One region of the Bacillus sp. D386 genome, then DNA from elsewhere that is predicted to be linked to it. Evidence: riboswitches for the same ligand, from Rfam matches in the RefSeq annotation. Region 1 holds a riboswitch; each other region holds the start of a gene.
The links. A riboswitch is a leader RNA that binds a small molecule or an ion and turns the genes downstream of it on or off. The one in region 1 is predicted to bind S-adenosylmethionine.
Positions count from the first base shown of each region.

Region 2: linked by a shared signal. The riboswitch ahead of FHY45_RS14425 (methionine ABC transporter ATP-binding protein) and the one ahead of FHY45_RS12440 (methionine ABC transporter ATP-binding protein) in region 1 are both predicted to bind S-adenosylmethionine.
Region 3: linked by a shared signal. The riboswitch ahead of metK (methionine adenosyltransferase) and the one ahead of FHY45_RS12440 (methionine ABC transporter ATP-binding protein) in region 1 are both predicted to bind S-adenosylmethionine.

Region 1 is NZ_VEMV01000004.1:75,204-82,081, reverse strand. It holds gene FHY45_RS12455 (M20 family metallopeptidase) at 1-469, opposite strand, end outside; gene FHY45_RS12450 (MetQ/NlpA family ABC transporter substrate-binding protein) at 526-1,395, opposite strand; gene FHY45_RS12445 (methionine ABC transporter permease) at 1,413-2,063, opposite strand; gene FHY45_RS12440 (methionine ABC transporter ATP-binding protein) at 2,081-3,100, opposite strand; SAM riboswitch class I at 3,223-3,334, opposite strand; gene FHY45_RS12435 (YrzE family protein) at 3,564-5,246, shown strand; gene FHY45_RS12430 (amino acid ABC transporter substrate-binding protein/permease) at 5,926-6,878, shown strand, end outside.
Region 2 is NZ_VEMV01000004.1:511,896-518,773, forward strand. It holds gene FHY45_RS14420 (O-acetylhomoserine aminocarboxypropyltransferase/cysteine synthase family protein) at 55-1,374, shown strand; SAM riboswitch class I at 1,469-1,580, shown strand; gene FHY45_RS14425 (methionine ABC transporter ATP-binding protein) at 1,694-2,725, shown strand; gene FHY45_RS14430 (methionine ABC transporter permease) at 2,722-3,390, shown strand; gene FHY45_RS14435 (MetQ/NlpA family ABC transporter substrate-binding protein) at 3,404-4,237, shown strand; gene FHY45_RS20605 (YuzK family famiily protein) at 4,531-4,683, shown strand; gene sufC (Fe-S cluster assembly ATPase SufC) at 5,043-5,828, shown strand; gene sufD (Fe-S cluster assembly protein SufD) at 5,846-6,878, shown strand, end outside.
Region 3 is NZ_VEMV01000007.1:29,269-36,146, forward strand. It holds gene pckA (phosphoenolpyruvate carboxykinase (ATP)) at 1-677, opposite strand, end outside; SAM riboswitch class I at 1,056-1,184, shown strand; gene metK (methionine adenosyltransferase) at 1,318-2,517, shown strand; gene asnB (asparagine synthase (glutamine-hydrolyzing)) at 2,715-4,610, shown strand; gene FHY45_RS18920 (C39 family peptidase) at 4,607-5,458, opposite strand; gene FHY45_RS18925 (gamma carbonic anhydrase) at 5,562-6,092, opposite strand; gene FHY45_RS18930 (alpha/beta hydrolase) at 6,203-6,878, shown strand, end outside.

The DNA.
Region 1 (6,878 bases):
CCACACCGTCAAACAATTGATGCTTTACATAACTGCCCTTCGCACTTCCATTTTGACCCCCTTCTTCTGCCGGGGTACCGTAAACAAGTACCGTTCCCCCTATTTCCTCGAGTACTAAACCAAGCGAAATTCCAGCCGCTACGCTGGTGATGCCAATGATATTATGGCCGCATGCATGGCCAAGGCCAGGAAGCGCATCATACTCGGCAAGAAAAGCTATCGTAGGCCCCGGCTTTGAGGATGATTTCCTCGCTAAAAATCCAGTTTTATGGCCAGCAATATCATTTGTTACCTCAAAGCCAGCATCGATTAATACCTTGGTCAGTGTTTCAGATGCAAAGAATTCTTCATTCCCTATTTCTGGATTTTCATGAATTTGGTGGCTTATATTTATATATTTGTTTTTCTGCTGATCTATATATTCATTGATAATATCTTTATGAAAAATGCGACCTTCGTTTTTAATCATTGCTCTGCCTCCAATCTCTCTAATAATCTTATACCTATGTTAGTATCCGAAGTAATTCATTGATCGACTGCCGGGCTGGTCCAGGCATCCTGATAATTAACCAATTCTTCTATTGAAACAAAAGCCGGAATGGTATTTCCTTTAAATGTTTTAAGGATAAAATCCTCCACTTCCTCGGAATGATAGATGTCTGCCAGTTTTTTTAGCTCAGCGCGGTCTTTATCCCCTTTTTTTATAGCGATAATATTAATGTATGGTTTGGCCGTTGCACTTTCATGGAACAAGGCATCCTTTAATGTCAATCCTGCCTCAACCGCAAAGTTATTGTTTATAATAGATGCATCTACATCTTCAAGAAAACGCGGTGTATTCCCGGCAGCTACCAGTTCGAGTTTAATATTTTTTTGATTTGATTTAATTTTTTCCAAAGAGCCTATTCCATCAAAATTATCTGTTAGTGTAATGAAGCCAGCCTCCTGCAAAAGAAGTAGCGCCCGGCCAAGATTTGTACCTTCATTAGGGACAGCAATTTTAGCCCCATCAGGCAATTCCTTTAAATCCTTATGCTTATTTGAGTAGATTCCCATTGGTGCAATAACAGTAGAGCTTAGTGGCTCAAGATCTAATTTTCTTTCCGCCACTTGTTCTTCAAAATAAGAGATTGTTTGGAATGCATTAGCGTCCACTTCACCATCATTTAGAGCTGTATTCGGCAAAATATAATCACTGAACTTTACAAGCTCTATATTGAGCCCCTTCTCCTTAGCGAGTTCAGCAATATAATCCCATATTCTTGTGTCTCCGCTGCTTACTCCAACCTTAATGGTAGAGCTGCCCTCTTTTGCACTGCCTTTCGAATCGCTTCCACATGCTGCTGTTACGACAGTACATGCAATTATTAAAATAGTAAGAAAAAGTTTTTTCATTTTTTCCATCTCCTTCTTTATCGTCTTCTTATTTTTCTAGCCAGCGTATTACCTATGGATTGTAAAAGCTGTACAATGATTACCAGTGCCGCAACGGTTACAATCATGGTGTTAGTGTCAAACCTCTGATAACCATAGGTGAGGGCAAGATCTCCAACTCCTCCAGCTCCTACTGCCCCTGCCATTGCTGAGGCTCCAACCAGCCCAATAGTTGCTGTTGTAAAGGTTAAAACAAGAGAGCTAAGTCCCTCTGGTATTAAAAACCGAAAAATGATCTGCCATTCAGTAGCGCCCATTGACTGAGCTGCTTCAATAATTCCCTTATCAACTTCCAATAATGAATTTTCAACCAATCTGGCAATATAAGGACCTGCATAAAATACAAGCGGTACAATGGCGGCATTCGTTCCAATCGCCGATCCAACAACCAATCGTGTAAATGGAATCAAAGCCACCAATAAAATAATGAAGGGAACCGAGCGTAAAATATTAATGATTGGGTTCAATATATTAAACACCCACTTATTCTCCAGAATGTGACCCTTTCTCGTTATGACGAGTAAAATCCCTAAAGGCAATCCAATCACGGCCGCGAATAGTAAGGAGAAGAAAACCATATAGAGTGTGTCACTGAATCCAATCAGTAACTGTTCAAGTGTAATTTCCATTCCTAAAAACTGTTCATTCATGATAGCTTAACCTCCTGCAAGAGCACATCCTCACTCTCTATGTATTGGATCGCCTTCTTTATTTCTTCTGTTTCACCGATGACCTCAACGATTAAATTTCCAAAAGGGGTTTCCTGTATTTCAGAAATATTGGCAGAAAGAACACTTAAATGGACATCAAAACTTTTCGCCACTGTTGAAAGTAGATGCTTGCCAGACGAAGATCCCAAAAAATTAAGTTTCCAAACTGCTGGTTTATTCTCCTTTAAGGATTTCAAAAAGCTCTGCGGAATCTCGTCGTGAATGACTGTTCTAACAAACCGCTTGGCAACCTCAGTGGTTGGCTTGGAAAAAATATCAAGAACAGGACCCTGCTCAACAACCCTCCCATTTTCCATGACAGCGACCTTATTGCATATCTCTTTAATCACCGACATTTCATGTGTAATAAGCAAAATTGTTATATTGTATTCTCGGTTTATTTTTTTCAATAGCTCTAAAACATCCCTGGTCGTCTGCGGATCCAATGCCGATGTAGCTTCGTCACATAGCAGGATAGATGGATTCGTGGCCAGAGCTCTCGCAATTCCAACCCTCTGCTTCTGTCCCCCTGACAATTCATCCGGGTAACTTCGACCCTTAGCTGATAACCCCACGAACTCCAGTAATTCTCGAACTCTATTTTGAATCGTTAATTTACGAACGCCGGATAGTATCAATGGAATCGCTACATTATCAAATACCGTCTTAGATTGAAGTAAATTGAAATGTTGAAAGATCATCCCGATTTTCTTTTTCTCTGCCCTTAATTCCTTTGCTTTGAGACTGGCAAACGATTTACCATTCACAAGGACCTCCCCCTCAGTAGGCCGTTCAAGCATATTAACTAAACGCAAAAGTGTACTTTTCCCGGCCCCGCTGTATCCTACCACTCCAAAAATATCCCCTTTTTCAACCGTTAAATGAACGCCTCTCAGAGCATCTACGCTTTGACCATTTGCTTGATATGACTTTTTTATGTTTCGAAACTCAATCATGTTCTCTCCTCCAGGCCTAAAAAATTCGAAATGCAAAAAGCCCCTTCTGTCATTAGACAGAAGAGGCTTTGTATGAACATATACATAAAAAGACAAGTAGAAATATGTTCGCTTAAAGCTTCCTCTTATCTCTCAAACAGATGTTTGTTGGAATTAGCACAGTATTTTTACCATAGTAAAAATCCGCTGCCGAAGTATCATAGGGCCAAATCCCTCCACTTCTCTCGATAAGAATCGCTTGCTATTCAATTAAATTTGATGTTTCCAACTATATCCTATCTTGTTTAGCAATGTCAATAATAATTTATAATATTTAAAATATTTTTGATTTATAATAAAGAATATCCTAAATCAAGTTACAGCAACTAAAATTCATGAATATTTCCAATTCATGAATCATTTTGGTCAGTTATTCGTATAGGATATTAAGGTAAATTATAGAAAAAATAAGGAGGGGTACTTTGTGGGAAATATCTTCATCTATTCCATTATCATTGGGATTATATCGGCACTTATTCTTGTGCCATTCAAAAATAATGAAAAATTACGTATCCATATGAAGGGGAAAACAAAACTGCTTGTTTTTGTCAGCTTAGCTGCATTAATCACGATTGGAGCATTTTTATTTTATTACTTCACCCTATTGGATCAAACTATCTCTTCTCTTTGGATTTTTGTCATCATACTAACCTTGCTGGGTTCAATGCTTGCTACGGGTATGGAGAGAACCATTAAGGGTATTTTATTTGCAGGTAGTTTGCTTGTCGGTCTCTATTTTTTAACGGCATTTCTGTTCAATGCCGATGAAAAGTATACTATAGCTAAAATGGACATCAAAGAAGAAATTCAAACATTTGATGAAAATAAAAAGCCGGCCAGCGTGCCTCCTCAATACGCGCGCAATAAAATGAAAAAAGCATTTGGCCAGGTACCAAATACGAGCTACTACGAATTAGGGAATTTACAAATCCAAAAAGTAGATGGTGAGTATGTTTATATTGCTCCAGTCGAATTTTCAGGATTCTTCAAATGGCTGAAAGGGAAAGAAACTCCTGGTTACTTTATATTGAGTGCTACAGATTCATCAGCCAACCCAAAATTTGTTGATGCAGAAATGATCTACACTCCTTCTGCATTCTTCAATAAAGAAACAGAGCGCCGTATTCGTCTACAGTATCCATCCTACATATTCTATGGGGATTCACAGCTTGAAGTAGATGATAATGGCACGCCATTTTATATTCGCTCTTATGGTGATTTTGTCTCTGCCAGAAATGGCTTTAAGGTAAAAGGTGTTGTGGTGATGGATGCCAAAACTGGGAAGTCCAACTCTTATTCCCTTTCTGAAGCGCCCGAATTTATTGATGGTGCCGTTGCACCAGAAGTTGTCAGTACACAAAACAGCTACTTCGGAAATTATATTCATGGCTATTGGAACAGCCTATTTGGAAAATCAGATGTTAAACTGCCTTCTGATGAGGGTACCGAAGCGAATGTAAGTCCGATCTTTGATGAAAATGGAGATATGTATTATTTCACTGATTTCACGAGTCCTAAAGAAGGCGTCGATTCTATGCTCGGCTATGCGCTCACAAATTCCAGGACAGGTAAAGCTGTCTATTATACAGGTAATATGGAGGAATCCTACATGGATTCACAGGGTGCCCTGCAAATTATCGAGAAGAAGTTTATAGAAAAGAAATGGGAAGGAGAAATGCCCATCATCTATAATTTTTACGGTGAAGCCAGTTGGTTAACAGGAGTCCTGGATTCAAATGGATTCCTACAAAATTATTTCATTGTATCTGCTGCCAATCCTGAAATAACAGCATATGGGTCAACGCCAAATGAAGCCTTAAAGCTATACAAAACAGCACTTCAAAAAGGCGGCGGAACGGTTAACGGCACCTCCACAAGTGTTGAGAAGAAAATCGATGGGAAAGTTATCAGAGTCTATAAAGAAAAATCAGGTGAATATACCGTCGTTTCGTTCCTTCTGGATAATGGACAAAGCTACAATATGTCCTCTGAAAAGGATCCTTTGATCATATATCTGCAGGAAAACGATGAGGTATCTGTAACGTACCTGGATACCGGGGAAAACTTTTTACCTGTTAACGGTATTACAATTAAGAATTTACAATAATATATACTGAAGAAAATAGATCATCCTCACTCGAGGATTGATCTATTTTTTAACAACTGGACTAATTTTATTACCCATATTTAAATTATTGTTAAATATATAGTTAGAATCGTGTTGAATAGGGTAAATAAAATTAGTCATAAATACTCATAATAGGTAGTGTTTACATTATTAAGAGGAGGGCTTTGGAGTTAAATTCTATAGATCAATACCCATACTGGATGTAGTTCCAAAAGAATTAGAGCACAAATGGAAATATACTTTAGAATTCATTCTTCAGAACTAAAATTTGCTTAAGATACACTTACATGGTTAAAGCATTCTCAGCTGTTTTCCATACATAATCAGTATTAATATGTGAGTTAGATTATTTTCACATAACATTTAGGAAGTACTTTCCATTTACAAATCTCTATATATTTTATTAGATTAAATACGTATAATACTGCTCTTTTTTTATTTCTCCACCCTTTATTACATCTTTTTCTTCACAACAAATAAATGGAAATCTTATAGTAATCTAATATTATTTGGTAAGTATTGATTGCCAAAAAACCGTATCTTTATATATACTCATAGAGATACATACATTCTGTTATAAGATTAAAACATCCCTTTTAACCCGCCCCAATTGGATATAGAGGGTTTTTAAACGTTACTTATATGAAGGAGGTTCACAATGAAGAAATTTTCAAAATTCACATTCCTAATAGCAATGGCTATTGTCATGATTGCTTCATTTATATTCCCGGCTTTAAACACGAAAGCAGAAGGAAAAAAATATGAGATTGCAACAGATATTACATTTGCCCCATTTGAATTCCAGGAAACGAATGGCGAATTTGTAGGTATAGATATCGATTTACTCAATGCTATAGCTGAAAATCAAGGGTTTGAAGTAGAAATTAAGCCGCTTGGATTTAATGCAGCCGTACAAGCACTAGAGTCCAATCAAGTAGACGGCGTTATTGCCGGAATGAGTATAACAGATGAAAGACAACTGAAATTTGATTTCTCCGATCCCTATTTTGAATCTGGTGTCGTAATGGCGGTTGCCGAGGGAAATGAAGAGATTAAATCCTATGAAGATTTAAAAGGAAAAAAGGTAGCCATTAAAACAGGTACAGAAGGTGCCAGCTTTGCAGAAAGCATAAAAGATAAATATGGCTTTAAAACGGTAACCTTTGATGATTCCGCCAATATGTATGACGATGTTAAAACAGGTAACTCTGCAGCTGTTTTTGATGATTACCCAGTTCTGGCATATGGGATTACGCAAGGCAACGGATTAGAAATCGTTACTGAAAAAGAAAAAGGCGGCTCCTATGGATTTGCTGTCGCTAAAGGGCAAAATGCGGAATTGATTGAGCAGTTCAATACAGGTCTAGCCAATCTAAAAGAATCCGGTGAATATCAGGATATTATGGATAAGTACTTGAAGGCAGAAAAAAGCACCGATACTAATAACGGTTTCTTCGGCTTATTAGAATCAAGTATGCCAAGTCTGTTAAAAGGTCTTCAAATGACCCTGATATTGACTGTCGTATCTCTCGTTATAGCATGTATCCTAGGTATTATATTTGGTCTGATGCGTGTGTCCCATCTCAAAATCTTAAGGGCAATCGGCGTCAT
Region 2 (6,878 bases), 440 kb from region 1:
AGGTTTTTTTCATTTACTCACTTCTCTATTTAAAATGAAATGGAGAGATGTAGAATGGCAAATGAAGAAAAGAAGTATCGGTTTGAAACAGTAGGTATACACGGAGGATTGCAGCAGGATTCGGTAACTGGAGCGAGAAGCGTGCCGATTTACCAGACGAATGCTTATTTATTTAAAGACACAGATCATGCTGCGGATTTATTTGGATTAGCTGAAACTGGCTATATTTATACTAGAATCCATAATCCAACTTCAAGTGTATTCGAAGAACGTATAGCAGAATTAGAAGGTGGCATTGGAGCTTTAGCGGTATCAAGTGGTGCTGCAGCTATAACACTCTCAATCCTAAATATTGCGGGAGCAGGTGATGAAATTATTTCTGCGTCCACTCTATACGGCGGAACCTACAATTTATTTGCCAATACTCTCCCTAAGTATGGTATTAACGTAAGGTTCGTGGATCCAAGTGACACTGAAAATTTTAGAGAAGCGATTACATCAAAGACCAAAGCTATTTTTGGAGAAACGATTGGAAATCCAAGCCTGCAGGTTCTTGATATTGAACGGGTGGCGGAAATTGCTCATGAAGCTGGAATTCCGTTAATCATTGATAATACATTTGCAACTCCTTATTTATCCCGTCCGATTGAGTTTGGAGCGGATATCGTCGTACACTCAGCTACGAAATGGCTGCTTGGAAATGGAACCACATTAGGCGGGGTCATAGTCGATGGAGGGAAGTTTGACTGGAATTCATCTAAATTTCCGGGCTTTACTGAACCCGATCCAAGCTATCATGATCTGATTTACAGTGAAGCAATTGGTGCAGCAGCATTTATTGTAAAGGCCAGAGTTCAGCTGTTGAGAGATTTAGGTCCTTCCTTAAGCCCGTACAATGCCTTTCAATTTATTCTCGGATTGGAAACTCTGCATGTGAGGATGAAGGAGCATGTAGCCAATACGAGATTAATAGTTGACTATTTAAAACAGCATCCGGCTGTATCGTGGGTCTTGTATCCAGGAGATTCAGATCACCCTGATTACGAAAAAACGAAGAAATATTTACCCAAAGGTGCTGGAGCAGTCGTTGTTTTTGGAATAAAGGGTGGACGTGAGGCAGGTAAAAAACTGATTGATTCCGTTGAACTGTGGTCCCATGTGGCCAATGTGGGAGATGCAAAGAGCCTAATTATCCATCCGGCAAGCACGACTCATCAGCAACTAAGTGAAGAGGGATTAAAAGCATCAGGTGTACAGGAGGATTTAATCAGACTGTCTGTTGGAATTGAACATGCAGAAGATCTAATTGAAGAATTGGAGCTTGCGATTGAAAAAGCAACAGGTATAGCTTCCACTGAGGTGGTTGTGAAATAAATATTGAACATGCTATGCAGACTTTGGTGTTGACAGTTCTTTCTTCAACATGATAGGATAGCAGACAGTTAGATTTAATTGAATAGTTTAAGTACTCTTATCAAGAGAGGCCGAGGGAAGTGCCCTTTGACGCCCGGCAACCGGCAATCATTTATGATTGAAAAGGTGCCAATTCACACAGGATAATAAATCCTGGGAGATGAGAGAAAGGAACATGTTATAAATAAATCATGCCTTTCTGCCTCCGCAGAAAGGCATTTTTGTTTAACTGAAGTTATTCTTTAATTATAGGTTGATAGAAAGAGCAGGTGAACTTTTCATGATTACATTACGTGATGTATCGAAGACCTTCTCAGGAACATTTAAACGTTCATCAGCTGTCAAAGCAGTGGATCAAGTCTCATTATCTATTGAAAAAGGCGAGATCTTTGGAATTATTGGGTACAGCGGTGCGGGAAAAAGTACCCTCATTAGAATGCTGAACGGTTTAGAGAAGCCAACAGAAGGCAGTGTCTTGGTGGCAGGCAAAGATATGGCTGCTATAAAAGGCGCTGAATTAAGAAAAGCCAGAATGGAAATAAGTATGATTTTTCAACACTTTAATCTCCTCTGGTCAAGGACAGTCAGCGAAAATATAGAGTTTCCTTTAGAAATTGCGGGCGTACCAAGCAAGGTACGTAAAGAAAGAGTGAAGGAACTTGTAAGTCTGGTAGGATTAGATGGCCGTGAAAATGCTTATCCATCTCAGTTGAGCGGCGGTCAGAAGCAGCGGGTCGGTATAGCGCGCGCATTAGCGAACAATCCACAGGTTCTTCTTTGTGACGAGGCGACATCAGCACTTGATCCTCAGACTACAGACGATATTTTGGATTTGCTCGTTGATATAAATAAAAGACTTGGCTTGACAATCGTATTAATTACACATGAAATGCATGTTATTCGTAAAATCTGTCATCGCGTTGCTGTGATGGAGATGGGGAAAGTGGTCGAGAGCGGAAAAGTACTTGATGTATTTAAAAAACCAAATGCTCCGATTACTAAACGATTTGTACAGCAAGTGACTGAGCCAGAAGAAACGAAAGAGACGATTGAGCATTTGCTTGCTGAATATCCGACGGGGAAAGTTGTACAATTATCCTTTATTGGCGAATCAGCTGAAACCCCTGTTTTATCAGAGGTTATCCGCTCTTACAAAATCAATGTAAACATATTGCAGGGTAAAATATCGCAGACTCAGCACGGGTCCTATGGAACGTTATTTATTCATGTAGACGGTGATGCTGCTGAAGTGGTGAAAGCGATTGACTATCTCCACAATCAGGAAATTGGTGTGGAGGTGATTTCAGAATGATGGAAACATTATTACCAAATGTAGTTTGGGAACGAATTTATGAAAAGACATGGGAAACCTTGTATATGACAGGTGTCTCATTAATCGCAACTTTTTTCCTTGGAATTATATTGGGTCTGCTATTATTCTTGACCTCAAAGGGGAATATGTGGGAAAACAAAGTGATTTACGGAATTGTAGGTGCTTTCGTTAACATATTCCGTTCCATTCCATTCATTATTCTAATCGTGTTGTTAATTCCTTTCACAAAGGCATTAGTAGGAAGTATTATCGGTGTCAATGCGGCTTTGCCAGCTTTAATTATAGGTGCTGCTCCATTCTATGCGCGAATGGTTGAGATTGGATTGCGTGAAATTGATAAAGGTGTAATCGAAGCAGCAAGATCGATGGGGGCCACTTCCTTTACAATCATATGGAAGGTGCTAATTCCTGAATCTCTGCCTGCACTTGTTTCTGGTATCACAGTTACGGCAATTGCGCTTGTAGGTTATACAGCGATGGCAGGTATGATTGGTGCGGGCGGACTTGGAAACCTTGCCTATTTGGAAGGGTTTAGCCGCGGACAGACAGATGTCACGATTGTTGCTACTATTTTAGTATTGATTATTGTGTTTATTCTCCAATTTATTGGAGATTTTATAACAAGAAAATTAGATAAGCGCTAGGGAGGAAACCAAAGTGAAAAAGTTATCGTTCATACTTGTTTTAGGATTAACCCTATTATTGGCAGCCTGCGGTGGATCAGGAGATGAATCCAATTCCGGGGACAAAGAACTAAAAACGATTAAAATTGGCGCATCAAATGTTCCACATGCAGAAATATTGGAAGAAGCAGCAACTCTTCTTGAAGAAAAAGGTATTAAACTTGAAGTTGAAGTATTTACAGACTATGTAATGCCGAATAAAGCATTGGAAGATGGCTCAATTGACGCTAACTATTTCCAACACATCCCTTATTTTGAGAGTCAAGTGAAGGATAATGGGTATGATTTCGCCAATGCAGGCGGAATCCATATTGAACCGATTGGTGTTTATTCTAAAAAATACGACAGCCTGGATGACCTACCAAAAGGCGCAAGCATCATTATGAGCAGCTCAGTAGCTGATCATGGGCGTATGTTATCTATGCTGGAAACAGAAGGCTTAATAAAGCTAAAAGAAGGCATTGATAAAACTAAAGCAACTGTGGATGATATTGCGGAAAATCCGAAGAATTTAAAGTTTAAAACGGATATTGAAGCACCTATGCTTACGCAGGTTTACAATAATGATGAAGGCGATGCAGTACTGATTAATTCCAACTATGCCATTGAAGCGGATCTTGTACCAGCTGAGGATGCGATTGCATTGGAAAGTGCTGATAATAATCCATACGTAAACATTATTGCTGTTAGATCTGAGGATAAGAATAAGGAAGAAATTAAAACATTGGTTGAAGTTCTTCATTCTAAAGATATCCAGGATTTCATTAATGAAAACTACAAAGGGTCCGTTATCCCATCAAATAAATAATAGAAAAGGAAGGTGCAGCTATTCATTTAGCTGCACCTTTTTCATCTATATAATAGGTGTTTTAAAAGCAATTGTAAGATGCTTTTCCAATGAATTATTTTCTTCTCTGGTATTATTTTTCAGGATAATCAAGGATTTCCTAGAAGAAATACGCAATATCACTTTTAAGATGTGCTCAGAGTGGTATATAGACTTTGAGGGTTCTTCTGCAAAGTGATACCCTTATTATAATAAATGGAAAGGAATGATTCATTATCTTTGACAATCAGTTACAGCTTAGAGTAACAGATGAAATGGAAAAAGCGATGAGGCAGGCACATGGAGTTGGCTATGAAGTTTACAGTCAGAATCTTGAAGTGCGTATGAAAGTAGAAGAGAAGCGTGAACGTAGTTATATGAAGAGTAATCAAATCTTAAATGATGTGAATAGAAGAGTACATGGGTAAATGAATCAAGTGATAAAGTGAATATTTCTAAAAGTGATAATCATAAAAACAGGTAGCGGAAGAAAAATCAATTTCTCCTTCTACCTGTTTTTATGTTTTCAATTAGTGCAAAAATGTTACTGCCGTCTTTAAAATCAGGGTGGTTGGTAAAGATCATGCTGGTTCTTTTCTTTCGTGAAAATTAACATTATAATGTCAGTAAAGCTAAGTATTATGTTAAAATATTATGTCCATTTTATGTAATTTTCTCGTTTCAAAAAGTTGAATCTAGATTTGATTTGTTATAAGATTGTAATGAGAATAAATTGAGAATAGAAATAATCTAAAACTTTAGATGACTATATATTGGAGGTATAAGAATGGCTGGTTCAGTTCTTACAATTAAAGATTTACATGTTTCAATAGAAGGTAAAGAGATTCTTAAAGGGGTAAACCTTGAAGTTAAAGGTGGAGAAATCCATGCAATTATGGGGCCAAATGGTACAGGAAAATCTACATTGTCATCTGCTATCATGGGTCACCCAAAATATGAAGTAACAAGTGGTTCCATCACAATGGACGGTGAAGATGTTCTTGAAATGGAAGTTGACGAACGTGCTCGTGCCGGTCTATTTTTAGCAATGCAATACCCAAGTGAAATTACTGGGGTTACTAATGCCGACTTCATGCGTTCTGCTATTAACAGTAAACGTGAAGAAGGAGACGAAATTTCCTTAATGAAATTCATTAAAGAAATGGATAAAAAAATGGATCTATTAGAAATGGATCAAGATATGGCTCAACGTTATTTAAATGAAGGCTTTTCCGGCGGTGAAAAGAAACGTAATGAAATCCTTCAATTATTAATGCTGCAACCAGCCATTGCGATTCTTGATGAAATCGACTCCGGTTTAGATATTGATGCGCTGAAAGTTGTTTCCAAAGGAATCAACCAAATGAGAAACGAAGATTTTGGCTGCCTAATGATTACTCACTATCAACGCTTATTGAACTACATTACTCCAGATTATGTTCACGTAATGATGCAAGGTAAAATCGTGAAATCCGGTGGAGCAGAACTAGCGCAACGCTTAGAAGCAGAAGGATATGACTGGATTAAAAAAGAATTAGGTATTGAAGACGAAACAGTAGGAATTGAAGCATAAGCAATAGGAGGATCGTTATGACAATCGAAACTACATTACTCGAAAAAGATGTTGTATCATCTTTTTCAAAAGCACATAGTGAGCCTGCCTGGCTTGAAAGCTTCCGTTTAGACGCCCTTTCTGCCTCAGCTGAGCTACCTATGCCGAGACCTGATAAAACGAAGATTGATAAATGGCAATTAGAGGATATGAAAGTGAACTCCGTTACAAGCGAGACATTTACATCTATTGATGAACTTGCTGAAGACGTGAAAAAGCTGATCAATCCTGATGAGAACAGAAGTTTGTATGTACAACGAAACAATACAGCTGCTTATTTGACAGTATCTCAGGAACTTAAAGATAAAGGTGTTATTTTTACAGATATCAGGACTGCTGCTAAAGAACATCCTGAACTTTTGCAAAAATACTTCATGACTACAAGTGTTCCTGTAAAAACGAATAAGCTTACAGCTTTACATGCAGCACTCTTTAATGGTGGAGCTTTTCTTTATATCCCACGCAACGTGGTTATTGAAGAACCCATCCAGGCTATCTTCATGATTGATAATGCTGAGACTGAATTATATAATCACGTACTTGTTGTTGCTGAAGAGAGCAGCTCCGTAACGTACGTTGAAAACTATATTTCATTGGTTGACGGCAAAGAGACTATTGGAAATATCATTTCTGAGGTTATCGTCGGCAACAATGCGGTCGTTAAATATGGTGCAGTTGATACATTATCTAAAGATATGAAAACCTATGTAAACCGTAATGCATATGTAGGAAATGATGGACGAGTGGAATGGGCATTGGGCTTAATGAACGATGGTAATACTATTTCAGAGAATATTACAAACCTACATGGTAATGGTTCATATGGTGATACTAAAACAGTAGTGGTTGGTACTGGTAAACAAACTCAAAACTTTACAACTAAAGTTGTTCATTTTGGTAAAAACTCAAATGGATATATCCTGAAGCACGGTGTTATGAAGGATGAAGCATCCTCCATTTTTAATGGTATCGGTAAGATTGAACATGGTGCCACTAAAGCTGATGCTGTAC
Region 3 (6,878 bases), on a different contig from region 1:
CCCTCGAAACCTACATTTGCTGAACAATGCATAGAGAACACATTTTTCTCAGGCAACAGGTAATTCATGATTGAGAAAATGGATTTTTTCATTTCACCTGCATACTCGGTGCCTCCAATTAAGACGACTTTTTTCTCAAAAGAAATGATGATAAACGTCTCAGATTGTGTACCGTCCACGAGAGGGTTTGCTTTAAAACCTGGTGCTGAGATAATAGTAAACTCAGGAGAATGATTTTCAAGCTCTTCTTTAGTGGGGCGGATAAACAGCTGATGTACAAATAAATTGTGCCAGGCATATTCATTGATTACTTGTATAGGAAGGCGGTAGTCTGTTGCAGCCCCAGCAAACCCATTAAATACAAATAATTCATCTCGTTTTTCGAGGTAATCGATAACTTTATCATATAATTTAGAGAATGCGTCTTCAGATATTGCTTGATTGACGCTTCCCCAGGCTATTTTATCTTTAGTGGCAGCTTCCTCTACAATATATTTATCCTTTGGAGATCTGCCGGTATATTTACCTGTTTCGGCTTTAATCGCTCCAGTAGATGTGAGGATGCCCTCTTTTCTGGTTAATACTTTTTCAACTAATTGTGGCACTGAAAGCTGAATGTGAATATTATCATGAGTAAGTAATTGTTTCAATTCATTGGAAACTCCTACACTGTTCATAAGGTATCATCCTTTTCCAGAATTTTGGTAAGCATATTATATGGAAAATAGTATAACACATTTAATCGATTTATCCATACTAATTGTGTTAATTTTCAAAAATATGGTTTAATATAGTATATAAGAATAATTATTATTGTTTTCATTGGTGAAAGAATAGGAATATTAGTCAATATTGATGGATAAATAATAAAGTATATTTATTTGAATATTCGTAAATTAATTATATCAATATCATAATTGAAATGCGAATTTTAAGTTCTGACTGTACTTCTTTTAGAAAAAGGATGAAGCTAAAGTTTTATCTTAACAATATATTCCTGTTTATTTATTGACAGAAAATGATGGATAAGATATTATATACATTTGATATGGATACTCTTATCAAGACTCGGTGGAGAGACGAGCTCTATGAAGCCGGGGCAACCTGCAGTTTGATTCCTTTTAATGGAAATCACGCAAAGGTGCTAACTTGATGCAAGGTTATAATGCCTTGAACGATGAGAGTGAAAGGCAGATTTCTGAGACTCAGACCTTTCCTCTTTTCTTTATAAAGGGGAAGGGTCTTTTTTCGTATAATCAGGAGATAATTAAAGATAATGAGTAGCCATAAACAGGGAAACTGAAGGAGGAAATATACATGTCTAATAAGAGACATTTGTTTACATCAGAATCTGTAACAGAAGGTCATCCGGATAAAATTTGCGATCAGGTTTCTGATGCCATTTTGGATGAAATATTAGCAAAGGATCCAAATGCAAGGGTAGCCTGCGAAACATCTGTTACCACTGGATTAGTTTTAGTAGCGGGAGAAATCACTACTTCTACGTATGTGGATATTCCAAAAATTGTACGTGACACAATCAAAGGGATTGGTTATACACGTGCAAAATATGGTTTCGATGCAGAAACATGCGCTGTCTTAACCTCTATTGATGAACAATCTGCAGATATCGCCCAAGGTGTAGACCAAGCTTTGGAATCAAGAGAAGGCACGATGTCAGATGAAGAGATTGAAGCAATTGGGGCGGGAGATCAGGGTCTAATGTTCGGTTTTGCCTGCAACGAAACAGAAGAATTAATGCCTCTTCCTATTTCTCTTGCTCACCAATTATCTAGAAAGCTGGCTGAGGTTCGTAAACAAGAAGTTCTTCCATACTTGCGCCCTGATGGAAAAACACAAGTCACAGTGGAATATGATGAAAATAAAAATCCGGTAAGAATTGATACCATCGTAATCTCTACTCAGCATGACGCGGAAACAACACTGGATCAAATTAAGAAAGACTTAAAAGAACAAGTAATTAAACCGGTTGTTCCTGCTCACCTTATTGATGAACAAACTAAATATTTTATTAACCCAACGGGCCGTTTTGTTATTGGAGGTCCACAAGGGGATGCAGGCTTGACTGGCCGTAAAATCATTGTTGACACGTATGGTGGATACGCACGTCACGGTGGTGGAGCATTCTCTGGTAAAGATGCTACAAAAGTAGACCGTTCTGCTGCCTATGCAGCCAGATATGTAGCTAAAAATATTGTAGCAGCAGGTCTTGCAGATAAAGCAGAAGTTCAGCTGGCTTACGCGATTGGTGTAGCTCAGCCAGTATCTATATCCATTGATACGTTCGGTACAGGTAAAATTGAAGAGGAAAAATTAATTGAATTAGTACGTGCTAACTTTGATCTGCGCCCTGCAGGAATCATAAAAATGCTTGATTTAAGACGTCCGATTTATAAACAAACAGCAGCTTACGGACATTTTGGACGTAATGATTTAGATCTTCCTTGGGAGAAAACTGATAAAGTAGAAGTACTGCGTACGGAAGCTAACATCTAAGATAAACAGCATAAACATTTCAAGAAAGAGGGATAAACCCTCTTTCTTTTTTTGTCTAAATATGATAATATTAGGAAACTATGAAATCGGGTATAATGGATCGTATTTTGTCGGGACCCTAGCTCATATCTAAAATCTAATTCTTTGATATTTTTAAATGAAAAACAGTCGAAAGTAAAGGTAGTGAGTGAATAATAATGTGTGGATTTGTAGGATGTATGCATGATCACCAACAAGCGAATCAGGATTCAGAACTAATTAAAAGTATGAATGACTTGATTACGCATAGAGGGCCGGATGACGAGGGGTATTATATAGATGAACATATCCAGCTTGGTTTCAGAAGACTAAGCATCATTGATATTGAATGTGGACATCAGCCCTTAACGTATGAAAATGAACGCTATTGGATTGTTTTTAACGGAGAAATATACAACTACTTGGAATTGAAAGTAGTGCTGGAAAAGGAAGGCATGGCGTTTTCTACAAATTCAGATACTGAAGTAATCCTGGCGGCATTTGTTCAATATGGGGAAAAGGCAGTTGAAATGCTTCGTGGGATGTTTGGGTTCGTGATTTGGGATAAACAGGAGAAATCTATTTTTGGTGCCCGTGATCCATTTGGGATTAAACCATTTTTTTATAAGGAAGATGGGGATAAGACCTATTTTGCTTCTGAAAAGAAAAGTATTATACACGCTATAGAAAAACAAGAATTGGATCATGTGTCTCTGCAGCATTATCTTACCTTTCAATTTACTCCAGAACCAGCAACGATGACAAAGTATGTGAAAAAATTATTGCCTGGACATTGCTTTACAAAGAAAATTGGAGAACCTATGGAAATCCGCCAATATTGGAAAGCGGAATTTAAACCTATTCTGCGCAGTGAACCAGATTGGATTAAAGAAATTCAAGATGTGATGTATGACAGTATCAGCATGCATATGCGCAGTGATGTACCCGTTGGTTCATTTCTTTCAGGTGGAATTGATTCTACAATCATCGCATCCATAGCTAAAGAATTTCATCCTGGAATTAAAACATTCTCAGTTGGATTTGAACAGAATGGTTTCAGTGAAATTGATGTAGCTAAAGAAACAGCTGACAAGCTTGGGGTAGAGAATATCAGCTATATTATATCGCCGCAGGAATATATGAGGGAACTGCCGAAAATTATGTGGCATATGGATGACCCGTTGGCAGACCCCGCTTGTGTTCCTTTATATTTCGTGGCAAGGGAAGCGCAAAAGCATGTAACGGTTGTTCTGTCAGGTGAAGGAGCGGATGAATTATTCGGAGGATACAATATTTACCGTGAGCCTCAATCCTTAGCCATGTTTAATAAAATTCCTGTACTTATGAAAAGAGCGCTAAAAAGAATTGCTGCCATGATGCCTGAAGGGGTAAAAGGCAAAAGTTTTATAGAGCGCGGCTGTACGCCGATTGAAGAACGCTATCTTGGAAATGCCAAGATGTTTATGGAGGAAGAGAAGGGGCAATTATTCAAATTATATAAATCAAAGCTGGATTATACTACGATAACACATCCGTTCTACGCAGAAACACCCGAATATGATGATGTGAGCAGAATGCAGTATATTGATATTCATACATGGCTGCGCGGAGATATATTAGTAAAAGCTGATAAGATGACGATGGCACATTCTCTTGAGCTTCGAGTGCCATTCCTTGATAAAAAAGTATTTGAGGTGGCATCCGGAATTCCAACTGATTTAAAAACTGCTCATGGAACGACCAAATATATACTTAGAAAAGCTGCAGAGGGAATCATTCCTGACCATGTATTAAATCGTAAGAAACTTGGTTTTCCAGTCCCTATCCGTCATTGGTTAAAAAATGAAATGTATGAATGGGCGATTACAATAATAAAAGAAAGCCAAACAGATCATTTGCTGGATAAGCAAGTCATTATGAATCTGTTCAATAATCATGTTACAGGTAAAGCGGATAATAGCCGTAAACTATGGACTGTATTGGTATTTATGATATGGTACTCTGTATATGTCGAAGAAAAATATCCTTTCCAGGCATTAGCTGAAAAGGATATGATAAGTGACCCAATCCATTAATCTTTATAGGTTATAGCCTGTTTTCCCATTTGCACCCACGCTTTTTCAAAATCAGCGGAGGGTGCTTTTTTATTTTTAATTCCTGTTAAGGGATCGTTAAAATAAATATAATGCTGATCATATCCCGTTACTACGACAGAATGCTCCTTATAAGTAATCGATATTTTCCCATTTGGTGTTTTCCAAGTATGGAAATAGGATGGATCCAGTTTTTCATAGGCTGTATTTATGATAACCCAGACGGGCCGATTGGTTGAGAGATACTTTTTGATTTGGTTGAAATCTCCATTGGTAAAATCGATTATTTTGCCAGGCATATAATGCTCAGCAAGTTTTTTTATAGGCTTATGATACACTCCGAGGCCAGGTTTATTAGTTGAATACATATCTCCAATAAATCCATCATTAGGATCACCGTAATGGATTTCACCATTTATTTTTTTTATTTTAGCTGGATTTTTTTTTATTTGCTGGGCAAGTTTTAATTTATCAGCATCCAATCCGGAATATTGAAGAAGCATAGCCAGGCTGGTTACTTCACATCCTCTTGGGAGCTCGGGCAGCTGTTTAACGATCGGCACATCAAGAAGTACTTTATCTTTGGCAGGAGGTTTTGCAGGTCGATTATCTTTGGTAATAGAAGTTGTTAAGCTTACTGACTTATCAATCATATTATTAATTTGATGAGCAAAGGAGTAATTTGAGTTATAGACCTTCCAGCCTGTATACAGGAAAGTGCCTATCAAAGAGATAACAATCAAAATAGATAGTGGCTGATATTGACTCCATAGGACCAAAATGATTGAAATGATACTAAATAACATGAAAATCAAAATGAAAGTATTCATAATCCTACTCCTGAAATTGATTTTAAAAAGGTGTATCATTTATAGCTAAATAATAAAGGGAATGGGTATACAATAAAGAGTATACCCTAATGAGGAATGATAATTAGTTATTCTCTTTTAAAGGTTGTATACTTGAATAATAGCGTGCTTTTTCTGCGTATTCCTTATTTATTCTTGCCATGTCTTTACGATCATCATCTGTTAATTCACGAATTACTTTAGCAGGTCTGCCGAAAGCGAGTGTGTTTGGTGGGATTTTTTTACCTTGAGATACTAAACTGCCTGCACCGATGAAGGCACCTTCTCCTATTTCAGCTCCGTCAAGAATAATGGAGCCCATCCCAATCAAAGCATTTTTCTCCACATGGCAACTATGGAGAATGACTTGATGGCCTATCGTTACATTATCTTCCAGTACTAATGGGTTGTTGGGACTTTGATGGAGGACTGAGTTATCTTGAATATTAACATTTTTACCGATAATCACAGGAGCGACATCACCTCTAATGACTGTGTTAAACCAAACACTTGAATTTTCACCGATTGTGACATCACCACTGATAACTACATGATCCGCTAAATAAGCAGTTTGATCGATGGAAGGAATTTTATCTATATATTGATATAATTTCATTACAAAACCTCCGTTTTCTACTGTAAAATAGATAGTTAATAAAAGTGTACATATAAAGCGGTACAGTGTAAATAAAATAAAGCTAAACATCATACAGGAGGAGTTCATCTATGAAAAAGTGGGAAGCTGAGGGGAAAGCCTATGGTGTAATCGTGATTGTTCACGGCGCCATGGAGCATTCAGGCAGATATAAATGGTTAATTGAAAGATGGCTATCAGAAGGGTATCACGTAATTATTGGAGATTTGCCAGGTCAGGGAATGACTTCACGTGCAAATCGAGGGCATATTGATTCATTTGAGGATTATATTGATGAGGTTGATTCATGGGTGAACGAGGCTTATACATTTGGTTTGCCTGTATTCATGCTGGGTCATAGCATGGGAGGACTCATCATCATTAACATGCTTCAACTTAAAGAATATAATTTAGCGGGTATTATCCTATCTTCACCATGCTTTGGAACATTAATTCATCCTCCAAAATTACTTGAATCCATGTCAAAGGTTTTAAATCTTGTTTATCCTACATATAAAAAACCTTCAGGATTAACGGTTGAAATGGCAACGAGAAATCCAGAAGTTATTGAATTTGATTTGAACGATTCACTCTACATCACAAGTGTATCAGTCAGATGGTATCGTGAATTAATTTCAGCTATGAAGGATGCCTTTGATTTTGATGAGGATTTCCCGGATATTCCTGTTCTTGTTATGCAGGCAGGGGACGACAAAATAGTGGACAAGGCTATGGTTAGAGAATGGTTTAACTACTTTCCGGCATCCG